2 linked regions of the Sporocytophaga myxococcoides genome follow. Each later gene encodes a partner of the first gene's protein in a complex. Links are inferred from orthologs where the notes say so. Each region holds a gene or a part of one and is shown on either strand. Other genes may lie near its edges.

The links. Proteins that work in one complex are often made in the same cells at the same time.
Region 2: the proteins of hslU (region 1) and hslV are in contact, whole or in part, in a solved structure (PDB 1G4A), measured with the Escherichia coli proteins. The link is inferred for Sporocytophaga myxococcoides from one-to-one orthologs.

Annotation. Positions count from the first base shown.
Region 1 is NZ_BBLT01000004.1:473,235-477,817, forward strand. What follows is about bases 1,539-4,538. They hold hslU (ATP-dependent protease ATPase subunit HslU), read right to left. Parts: upstream 3,738-4,538; coding sequence 2,340-3,737; downstream 1,539-2,339. Other genes in these bases: MYP_RS25020 (PAS domain-containing sensor histidine kinase), read right to left, coding at 1,539-2,204; porQ (type IX secretion system protein PorQ), read right to left, coding at 3,737-4,538. In the rest of the region: MYP_RS12185 (SDR family NAD(P)-dependent oxidoreductase), read right to left, coding at 1-555; more of MYP_RS25020, read right to left, coding at 552-1,538; more of porQ, read right to left, coding at 4,539-4,583. UniProt on the Escherichia coli protein: ATPase subunit of a proteasome-like degradation complex; this subunit has chaperone activity. The binding of ATP and its subsequent hydrolysis by HslU are essential for unfolding of protein substrates subsequently hydrolyzed by HslV.
Region 2 is NZ_BBLT01000013.1:32,488-38,035, forward strand. Bases 1,267-4,145 are described here. They hold hslV (ATP-dependent protease subunit HslV), read right to left. Parts: upstream 3,037-4,145; coding sequence 2,497-3,036; downstream 1,267-2,496. Other genes in these bases: MYP_RS22600 (acyl carrier protein phosphodiesterase), read right to left, coding at 1,267-1,546; MYP_RS22605 (hypothetical protein), read right to left, coding at 1,550-2,077; arsC (arsenate reductase (glutaredoxin)), read right to left, coding at 2,156-2,497; MYP_RS22620 (pyruvate dehydrogenase complex dihydrolipoamide acetyltransferase), read right to left, coding at 3,130-4,145. Also shown: MYP_RS22590 (phosphatase PAP2 family protein), read left to right, coding at 1-231; MYP_RS22595 (ACP phosphodiesterase), read right to left, coding at 215-853; more of MYP_RS22600, read right to left, coding at 959-1,266; more of MYP_RS22620, read right to left, coding at 4,146-4,737; MYP_RS22625 (fatty acid desaturase family protein), read right to left, coding at 4,942-5,548. UniProt on the Escherichia coli protein: Protease subunit of a proteasome-like degradation complex believed to be a general protein degrading machinery. The complex has been shown to be involved in the specific degradation of heat shock induced transcription factors such as RpoH and SulA.

The DNA.
Region 1 (4,583 bases):
CTGCATAGGTGTATCTAGTATTCCTGGAGCAAGAGAGAAAAATCTGAAATTGCTATGAGAAAATTTAGCTTCGTTTGCTGCTACAGCAGTCTGCATATCAAGAGCTGCTTTTGAACTGCAATAAACAGACCAGCCATCTACAGGTTTTTTCGCAGCACCGGAGCTTATATTTAAAATAAGTTTTGAAGCATCATTATTTCTATACCTGTTAACAAATTCATTCATGAGCAAAGCTGGCGCTATAACATTACAGTTATAACCTTCGATGATCTTTCGATCATGTTGCTTTCCCAGATAGGTAATTTCACCAATATTACCCGCATTATTAATCAAACATATCTTTGATGGATTTCTGAAATTTGGGAAAATACTATTATAAAATTTATGGAGTGAATCAACTTCAGAAAGGTTGATAAACAGGTGCTCGTAATTATCGTGGTGAATAGAGACAGTACGGGAAATTCCTATCACAAAATTGCCTGGATCGGATAATATACGCTCTGCAATTGCTTTTCCTAATCCTTTACTGGTTCCTGTTATTATATAATATTTCATAGTTCCTGATCGGTATCCTTTTTCATGGAATAACCAGGAATCTCAATTATAGTTGTGGTACCTTCAGAAATTTTGGAATGTAATTGTATCCGTCCTTTTAACTTTTCAATGACACTTTTAACAATATAAAGGCCGAGACCTGAACCATCTGACAACTCAGTTCCCCTGTAAAACATGTCAAAAATCCTTTCCTTTGAATCTTCCTGGATTCCAATTCCATTATCAGTAAAAACGGCTCGTATCAATTGAGGATCACCGCTGATATTTATTGAAAGAAATGAATTAGTTATATTGACACGCTGGTACTTTATGGCATTGGAAATGATATTTTTGAAAATAATTTTTAACCTGATGAGATCTGAGCAGAATTGCCCTTCGCATGAAATATCCCAGGAAATATTTATCCTGTCTGCATTTTTCAGGAATCTCAGTTCTTCGATGGTTTCTTGTATGAGTATGGAAAAATCAATTGGCCGTTGCTCCATTTCAAGACGATCATTTCTTGAAATTGAAAGGAGGTTAATGATATAGTTATCCAGCTTTTTAGCCGAATCTCCCACAAAAGACATGTATTGCTTGAGTTTTTGTGTGTCCCTTTCTTCCAAAGAAATTTCTACCAATCCTCGAATGGAAGTTAAAGGAGCTCTTAGATCGTGTGAAGCTCTGTAGACAAAATGATCCAGTTCAAAATTAATTTTCTTTAGTTCTTCTTCAGCTTGTTTTTCCTTGGAAATATCTCTGGCTATGGTAGATATATATTCAAGATGCCCCTGAGAATCAAGATGAGCAATAATTACCTGAGATACAGGAATAGTTTTTCCTTCAGATGTAATAAACCTGGTTTCTCCTTGCCAGGTGCCATGTTTGAGTGCATATGGAATGGCCTCTGTAATCAAATATTTATAAACATCCGGAGGATGCATTTCTACTAAACTCCTTCTGACATTACTATCATCATTTTTTTCATCCAGCAGCCTCACTCCGGCATTATTCATATAAACATTCTGCCCTTGCACATTAACCATTGCTACAAGATCAGAAGTTGCTTCCAGAATTTTGTTTGTTCTGTTATTCTGCTGTTCTATTAATAATTTATCGGTAATATTCCGCACCAGGTAAATATAATTATCACCTGAAGGGAAAACGGTTATTTCAAACTGATTGAGAATACCTTTCATAAAGGCTTCATAAGAAAAAGTCAGAGACTTTCTTTTCTCCATAATCATTTGGCCGATCAGTTTATCTCTTTCCGGAGTGGATGCTGATTTAAAAAGATCATCGAATCTTTTGCCTGCAATTTCTTCAAATTTATACCCGGAGATTTCCTCAGCAGCCTTATTCCAATAAATAAACCTGAAATCTTTATCGCATATGCAACAAATGTCAGAAATATTGTCAAGCAGAGTTACCATATTGTCAGCATTGACCTTATTGATAACATCCTTCCTGCTTTGAGTAAATACTCTTAGGGACAATAAATTAATAACTACAAGAGCAATTATAAGTGCTGTAAATATTAAATAGCTGTAAAACGAGTCTTCATAGCTATTGGTAAAAATAAAAAATGCAAAAGCAAGGCTAGTTCCGGATAGAAGAAATAACCTTAAAATTACTGTATTCCTGTTTATATCGCCTTGAAAAATCGTCATAAAAATCTGCAACCCGTCTTATAAAACATGCACAAAAATCCTAATACTGTTTGAGTTACGAGTTTACCAACAATTTAGTCATAAAAAAAGGCATGATAATTTTTATCTGCCTTTTTTTTTGCTTTTTTTCTTTTGTTATAATATATACTGACTTAAATCCTGATTTTTGACTAATCCTGACAACCTTTCAGATACAATTTCTTTAGTAATTAAAATTTTTGCATTTGGGCCAATTTTCTCAGGGACGTCAAACATTATTTCATTTAAAAGATGGCTCATTACCGTGTGAAGCCGTCTTGCCCCGATATTTTCCACTTCAGTATTTACGTTGAAAGCTATTTCAGCAATTTTCTCCAGAGCATCTTCCATAAATGTAAGCTCTACTCCCTCTGCATTCAACATAGCCTGATACTGTTTTGTCAAAGCATTTTTAGGTGCTTTTAATATCTGAAAAAAGTCTTCCTTGGTAAGGCTATTCAGTTCTACCCTGATCGGAAACCTTCCTTGTAATTCCGGAATTAAATCTGATGGCTTGGAGATATGAAATGCTCCTGCTGCTACAAAAAGGATATGATCCGTCTGAATTACCCCATATTTTGTATTTACTGAGCTACCTTCTACGATCGGTAACAGATCTCTCTGCACCCCTTCTCTGCTTACATCGGGGCCTCCTCCTCCATTTTTTCTGGAACCTGAAGCTATTTTATCAATTTCATCAATAAAAATGATTCCTGTATTTTCTGCCTTTCTAATAGCCTCCTCCTTCACCTCATCCATATCTATAAGCTTGGCAGCTTCCTCTTCCAGCAATAGTTGTCTGGCTTCACCAATAGACACTTTCCTCTTCTTGGTTTTTTTGGGCATCATGCCACTAATCATTTCCTGAATATTCATCATGGAAACTTCATCCATACCTCCACCGATTACGCCTACCCCAGGATTGCTATTCGAAGAAACATTTATTTCAATCTTCCTTTCATCTAGTTCTCCCGATTTAATTTTCTCCCTGAACTTCTCTCTTGTTCTTTCATTCAGCTCATGGTCATCGTCAGAAGAAGACGGAGATGGAACTTCACCTGTAAAAATTCCGGATGGACTCTTTTTTAATGGAGGAATTAGAGCATCAAGGATAATATCTTCAACTATTTGTGCTGCCTTAGCCTTAACATCTTCCTTTTTGCGGGCTTTCACCATGTTTACAGATTGTTCAACAAGATCTCTTACCATACTCTCAACATCTCTTCCTACATATCCAACCTCTGTAAATTTCGAAGCCTCCACTTTAGTAAAAGGAGCATCAGCAACTTTTGCCAATCTTCTGGCTATCTCTGTTTTTCCAACTCCTGTTGCACCAATCATCAGAATATTATTAGGAACGATTTCCCTTTGCATATCCTGTCCGGCATTCATACGCCTCCATCTGTTTCTTAAGGCAATAGCAACATTCCTCTTCGCTTCGTGCTGACCTATAATATATTTATCAAGCTCCTCTACAATTTGTCTTGGAGTTAAATAGCTGTTATTATCAATCATCAGATCCTCTTTTTAAATATTCTGTTAAAATCTGTAGTTAGAGTAAAATGGTTTGTACCTGTTCCGATATAATAAAATGATCTGGTATAGCCGAATTCAAAATATTTTATCCTGACCATACCACCTAATGAGAGTCCGGCTCCTCCAGATTTACTTTCTTCTTTTAATTCTTTTCTTCGTAAAAAGTTATAACCTGCTCTCAATTGAAAATTTTTAGACATCAAAAACTCAGCTCCGACCGCAAAGTGAGTTAGTAATTTACTTCCAAAAGAAACCTTCTCCTTAATGACATTACCATTCAAATCTACTTTTCCTTTTTGATTTGGATCATCGTAAACTATATCCCATTTGTGAAGGTGGTGAGCTGTCAGTGACAGCCTTACCGGCATGTGTTCAGGCTTGAAGCTAGTTCCTAACTGAACATCTGTGGGTAAATCAACAGTTTCTCCGGACACGTATTTTTTCAAAGGCACACCTACATTTTTAATTACAAGTCCTATTGCCCAATCCTTTTCAGGATGTTTGAATATACCTCCCACATCAGTAAGCAGAGCAGCTGAATTATAAGTTCCAATTTGTGAAAAAGCCAGGTTTAACGAGGCTCCTAATGTGAAATGATTAATGGTATGAGATTTCGCAACAGTAAAAACATACTCTTTTGATTTAAAATCTCCAGTACTATTTCCGGCAAGATCAGCTCCGCTGAAGGTACCGTAATCAAAGTATCTCATACCTACCCCCCAGGTTCCGGTCTTTCCTGCATTAAATGCATAATTTACCATAGTAGCCTTTATATCAGCAAGGTATGGTAAATAATTTATAGAAAGATAATTCCTGAGTGAATCA
Region 2 (5,548 bases), on another replicon or contig:
AATGAGTGGATTATATGGACTGTAGCCTCAATTCCTCCTGCACTTGTAGGATATTTCAGATACCAAAACGGACAGCATTTCCCAACTGATATCATTGCTGGCCTTCCGATCGGTGTTGCCTTAGGAATTTTAATTCCGGAAATTCATAAAAAGAAGAAAGATTCAAATATTTCTATCATACCAACATATATCAATCAAACAGGAATTGTGGCCCTTACTTATAAGTTCTGATAATCCTGGGAGTTTTAACTTGAGAATTTTCCTCAAGAATATTTTTACAACCAGTTTGGACAAATTCAGTCAAATCCTTTAGAACAATAGTAAAATCTTTTCTGAATTCCACATAGCTTTCAAGAAAATCTGTAAGGGCATATTCGAAATTTCCCTTTAAAGTATCTCTTTTGGCCATTAGTTTTATGTATTTATGAACGCCATTCATAGTTTCAAGGAGACCAAACAGATTATTAGAAATTATGAAAGGCAAAAGTCTATTCATTTTATAGGGAAATACGGAATGAAATTCCAGTAAATCCTGATAAAGATTTTGAACAAAGTCGAGAAATGGATATCCGGATCTTTCTTTCCATGTGGATGCTAAAAGATGATCATACAAGAGATCCACAACATCTTCCGTATATTTTGAAAACTTAGGGCTTAAACGTTTCTGACTTGCAAGATAAAAAGAATGGGACCTTTTAAATTTAGTAACAAGATGATTTGCGAGAATACCTTTCCTGATTTCCGAGCCATAATTATCAACTTTTGCTGGTTTTACATTTGAGCCAATAAAACTTCCAACCATGATATCTTTTGATTCGGAAAGGAATAAATAAGTGTTTAAAAGAAATCCCATAATGGTTAATTTAAATTGGATCAGAAAGATCCGGTTTAAATAAGTGTATGGATGTAAAACAAATATTGACTCAAAAAATTCGAAGCCTTCAAAAAATCAGTATTATCACTGAATCTTCATCTCTTCCACAAACTGTATAATCTCTGGAAAAAAAGCGTTAAACTCTTCTTTATACAAATCATAATCCTTAATAAGAGCATTGCAGGCAGTCTCCATTCGGGAATGAAAAGTTGCCCGCCTTGACATTCCCTCAAAAGTTCTCTCAAGTGATTTTATTTCTGAATAATTGTAAAGCCAGTTTTGGTTTCTCATATGGGTCAGGAGAAACTTAATATGGTCCGAAAGATATTGAGGATAGCTTTCCAATAAATCATAAGAGGCCTGAGCGAAGTCTTTAAGCGAGATTTCAGGATAATAATTTCCCCATTCTACTGCCAAAAAATGGTCATAGAAAATATCAACAATAACAGGAGAATATTTTCCATACTCAGTATATAACCTCTGTTTGCTCTTTTTTACCCAAGCATTCTTATCTGTAAATTCATCAATACTTCTATGAAGCACTATACCTGGTAAAACTTCAGGAGATAGCTCTTTTAATTCCTTTCCCCTTATTCCATCCGCAATAAAATTCCCTACGATAACTTCATCAGAAAGACTCCTTGACAAATATAAATGCCCCAGAAAATTCATCTATTATTCTGCTTTCTTCTTAAAATTTTTGAAAATATTTACTCCCAGGCCAAATTCGAAATACACTCCATTTTCTCGTTTATCAGGAAAGTTTTCTGTTTTAAAGTGAGTATTCATGTATCCTAACTGAAATTGAGAATAAAATCTGGATCCGAAATAAGTTTTTAAACCCGTAAGGAGAATGAGAGAATTTCCTTTAGAAATTACAGTTGCTCCCCCTCCATAAAAAAGTCCCTCTTCCTTTCTTGATCCGTATCCGGCAGAAACGATCCATCTCCAATTATAAAATATTTTTGATAATGGCATTATTTCCTGATAAACCCCAACCGCCCAATAGTCGTTCCCAGGCGCCAGTCTTAAAGTAGTGTTGAGAACCTGGATATCAGCTGCTGGAATAGGAGAAAAATTAACTCCTCCTATTCCATCATAAATTCCTAAATTAAATTTCTTTTTTTCGGGAGGGATAATCTGTCCAACGCTATTGAAATAGGACAAAAGACACAATGTTGTCAGTACCGTGCGTACAATCATTAAACTCAATTTTTACTGAATATAGTAAAAATTGAGGAATTAATATTAACTCAATTTGAATCCTGGTAATGAAAGAATTTACAGCAATTCTCTTATTTTTACTTCTTCCCTTCCAATCACAGCTTTATTACCTTTAATTAATATCGGGCGTTCAATAAGAACCGGATTTTCAGATAAAATTTTAATCCATTGCTTATCCGTAAAGGACTTACCTTTATAATTTTCAACAAAAAGAGGTTCTTTCTTTCTTACCAAATCCTCAGGTTTTATTTTAAGCTTGGCTATGATATCCTGTAACTCCTCTATCGTGAGGGGATTTTTCAGATATTCTATTATTTCAGGATTTTCACCAGATTCTGTCAGAATAGCCAAGGCTTGCCTGCTTTTGGTACATCTGGGATTGTGTAATATTTGAATCATTATTTAATCGTCTCTATTATTAAGTTATGATTAGTATAAATACAGATATCCCCTGCTATATTCAGACTTTCTCTAACAATCTCTTCTGCAGAAAGGTGAGGTGCGTGCTTTTTTAATGCCAGTGCTGCAGATTGCGCATACATTGCCCCCGAACCAATTGCAGCGATCTGATTGTCAGGCTCAATAACATCGCCAGTTCCGGAAACAATCAGAATTTCATCTTTATCAGCCGCAATTAGCATTGCTTCGAGTTTTCTCAGATATCTGTCAGTCCTCCAGTCTTTTGCAAGTTCAATTGCCCCTCTTTTCAAATTCCCTCCATAAGAATTCAGCTTTTCTTCCAATCTCTCAAGTAATGTAAAAGCGTCAGCAGTGCTTCCGGCAAAGCCACAAATGATCTTTCCGTCAAATAATTTTCTGATTTTCTTAACATTACTTTTAGCAATTGTATTGCCCAGTGTTGCCTGTCCATCAGCTCCGATAGCAACTTCACCTTTATGAATTACAGAAATTACAGTTGTTGATTTAATTTTTTCCATTTACTTAAAAATCTTTAAAAAATTTAAATACACTTCACTCTTATAAACAAATAAGCCTCCCGGATGTTGAGAGGCTTATTCTTTTATTTTTTACTAAACCAGAATTCTAACCGGATCTTCCAAGAAGTCTTTCAGAGTTTGAAGGAATGCAGATCCAACTGCTCCATCCAATGCTCTGTGATCGCATGATAGAGTAAGTTTCATCACATTACCTATTTTTATTTCACCGTTTTTAACGATTGGTAGTTGTTTAATGCCTCCAACTGCTAGAATTGCGGCATCCGGAGGATTGATAATTGCTGTAAATTCTTCTATACCGAACATTCCCAGGTTCGATATAGTAAATGTATTTCCAGACATTTCAGCAGGTGTCAGTTTTTTATTTTTTGCTTTTCCACCCAGCTCTTTTACTTCTGTTCCTATCTGAGATAATGATTTATTATCAGCAAATTTCAAAACAGGCACAAGAAGGCCTTCTTCAACCGCAACTGCAACACCTATATGGATATGATGATTATATCTTATTTTATCACCTAACCAAGACGAATTTACTTTCGGATGCTTTCTTAAAGCTGCTGCCGTGGCCTTTATTACCATGTCGTTGAAAGAAATTTTGACAGGAGCAACCTCATTGATGCTTGCTCTTGCCTCGATTGCCTTATCCATGTTTACTTCCATAGTCAGATAGAAGTGAGGAGCCCCGAATTTACTTTCGCCGAGTCTTTTAGCAATTGTTTTTCTCATTTGAGAAACAGAAACCTCCTCAAAACTTTCCTGACCTACATAAGCAGGAGCAGAAACGGTTTTTGTTTCAGCAGATACAGGAGTTGCTGCAGGAGCTTTAAAGCTTTCTATGTCTTTCTTAACAATTCTACCAAATTCTCCTGATCCATGAACCTGCTGCAGATCAATACCTTTGTCTTTTGCAATTTTTCTTGCCAGTGGAGAAGCTTTCAGTCTCTGATCACCACTGGAAACGGAAGATGTTTGCGCTGTTGACTGGAGAGCCGTACTCTCTTTCTTTTCTTCTTTTGCTGCAGGTGCTGCAGAAGGTGTCCCTGATGCTGCAGCTGAAAGCAATGTCTGATAATCAGCCCCCTGCTCTCCTATTATAGCAAGGACCCCGTCTACAACAACAGCTTCTCCATCCTTAACACCTACATATAATAATATACCGTCATTGTATGATTCCAACTCCATGGTAGCTTTATCAGTTGCTACCTCTGCAAGCAAATCACCGGATTTAACTTTATCACCTACTTTTTTATGCCAGGCAACGATGGTACCTTCAGTCATGGTATCACTCATTTTGGGCATTCTGATTATCTCAGCATTAATATTTGATGTATCCACTTTAGCTGCTGTTTTCTGAGGAGCCGGCTCAGGTTTAGTTTCTGAAGGAGCAGATGCAGGAGTTGCACCACCTTTACCCACGCTGCTCAAAAGCCCGTCGATGTTTTCTCCATCTTTTCCAATGATAGCAATTACTCCATCCACAGGAGCTGATTCTTTTTCCTTTACACCTATAAATAAAAGTGTACCATCCTCGTAAGATTCCAGCTCCATTGTAGCCTTGTCAGTTTCAACCTCAGCAAGTACGTCTCCGGACTTTACTTTGTCTCCTACTTTTTTATGCCACGTAGCAATAACACCATCAGTCATGGTATCACTCATTTTGGGCATTCTGATCACTTCAGCCATTGTACTAAATGCAATTGTTTAATTAATGCTTAGAAAATTTATTTCAAACTGTAATAATAAGGTTTAACTACCTTTCAAAACAAGTTTTTAACGGACCAAATTTAAAAATAAAACGCAAAAAGTACTATCCCCACCCTGAAAATATACAGGAGTGGGGATATTTTTCTTAAAATCTATATTTCTTAGGGATTTAACCTTATTTTATTAGGCAGATATTTCCATTTCAGGTCTGCTAAATCTTTTTAGAACCTTAAAATGTGATACTAATGCTTCTCCAAATGTCGGATATTCATGATAAGGAATACCGAATTCAATAGCTGTTTCTCTAACTATCTCAGAAATTACGGGATAGTGTATATGACATATTTTAGGAAATAAGTGGTGCTCCACTTGCATATTTAATCCACCGCATAAAAATGCAGCAATTGGACTTTTTCTTGAAAAATTGGCAGTTGTACGCATCTGATGTACAGCCCAAGCCTCTTCAATATTCCCATCATCATTAGGATCAGGAAATTCTGTTAATTCAACAACATGTGCAAGCTGAAATACAAGTCCTAATACAAGACCTTCTGCAAAGTGCATTGTTAAAAATCCGATAATGAACTGCCACCAGGTTATATCAACAAATACAAGAGGTAGAACTATAAATACCAAGTAATATAAAAACTTAAATAAAAACAGCTTTACATATTCCTTCTTCGGATGATCATTTACATGAGATCCTATATTCTTTTTAAAGAATTTGATATAATCTTTTCTCAGTACCCATGAAAGACTTGCGAGACTATAAAGAAAAAAGGCATAATAA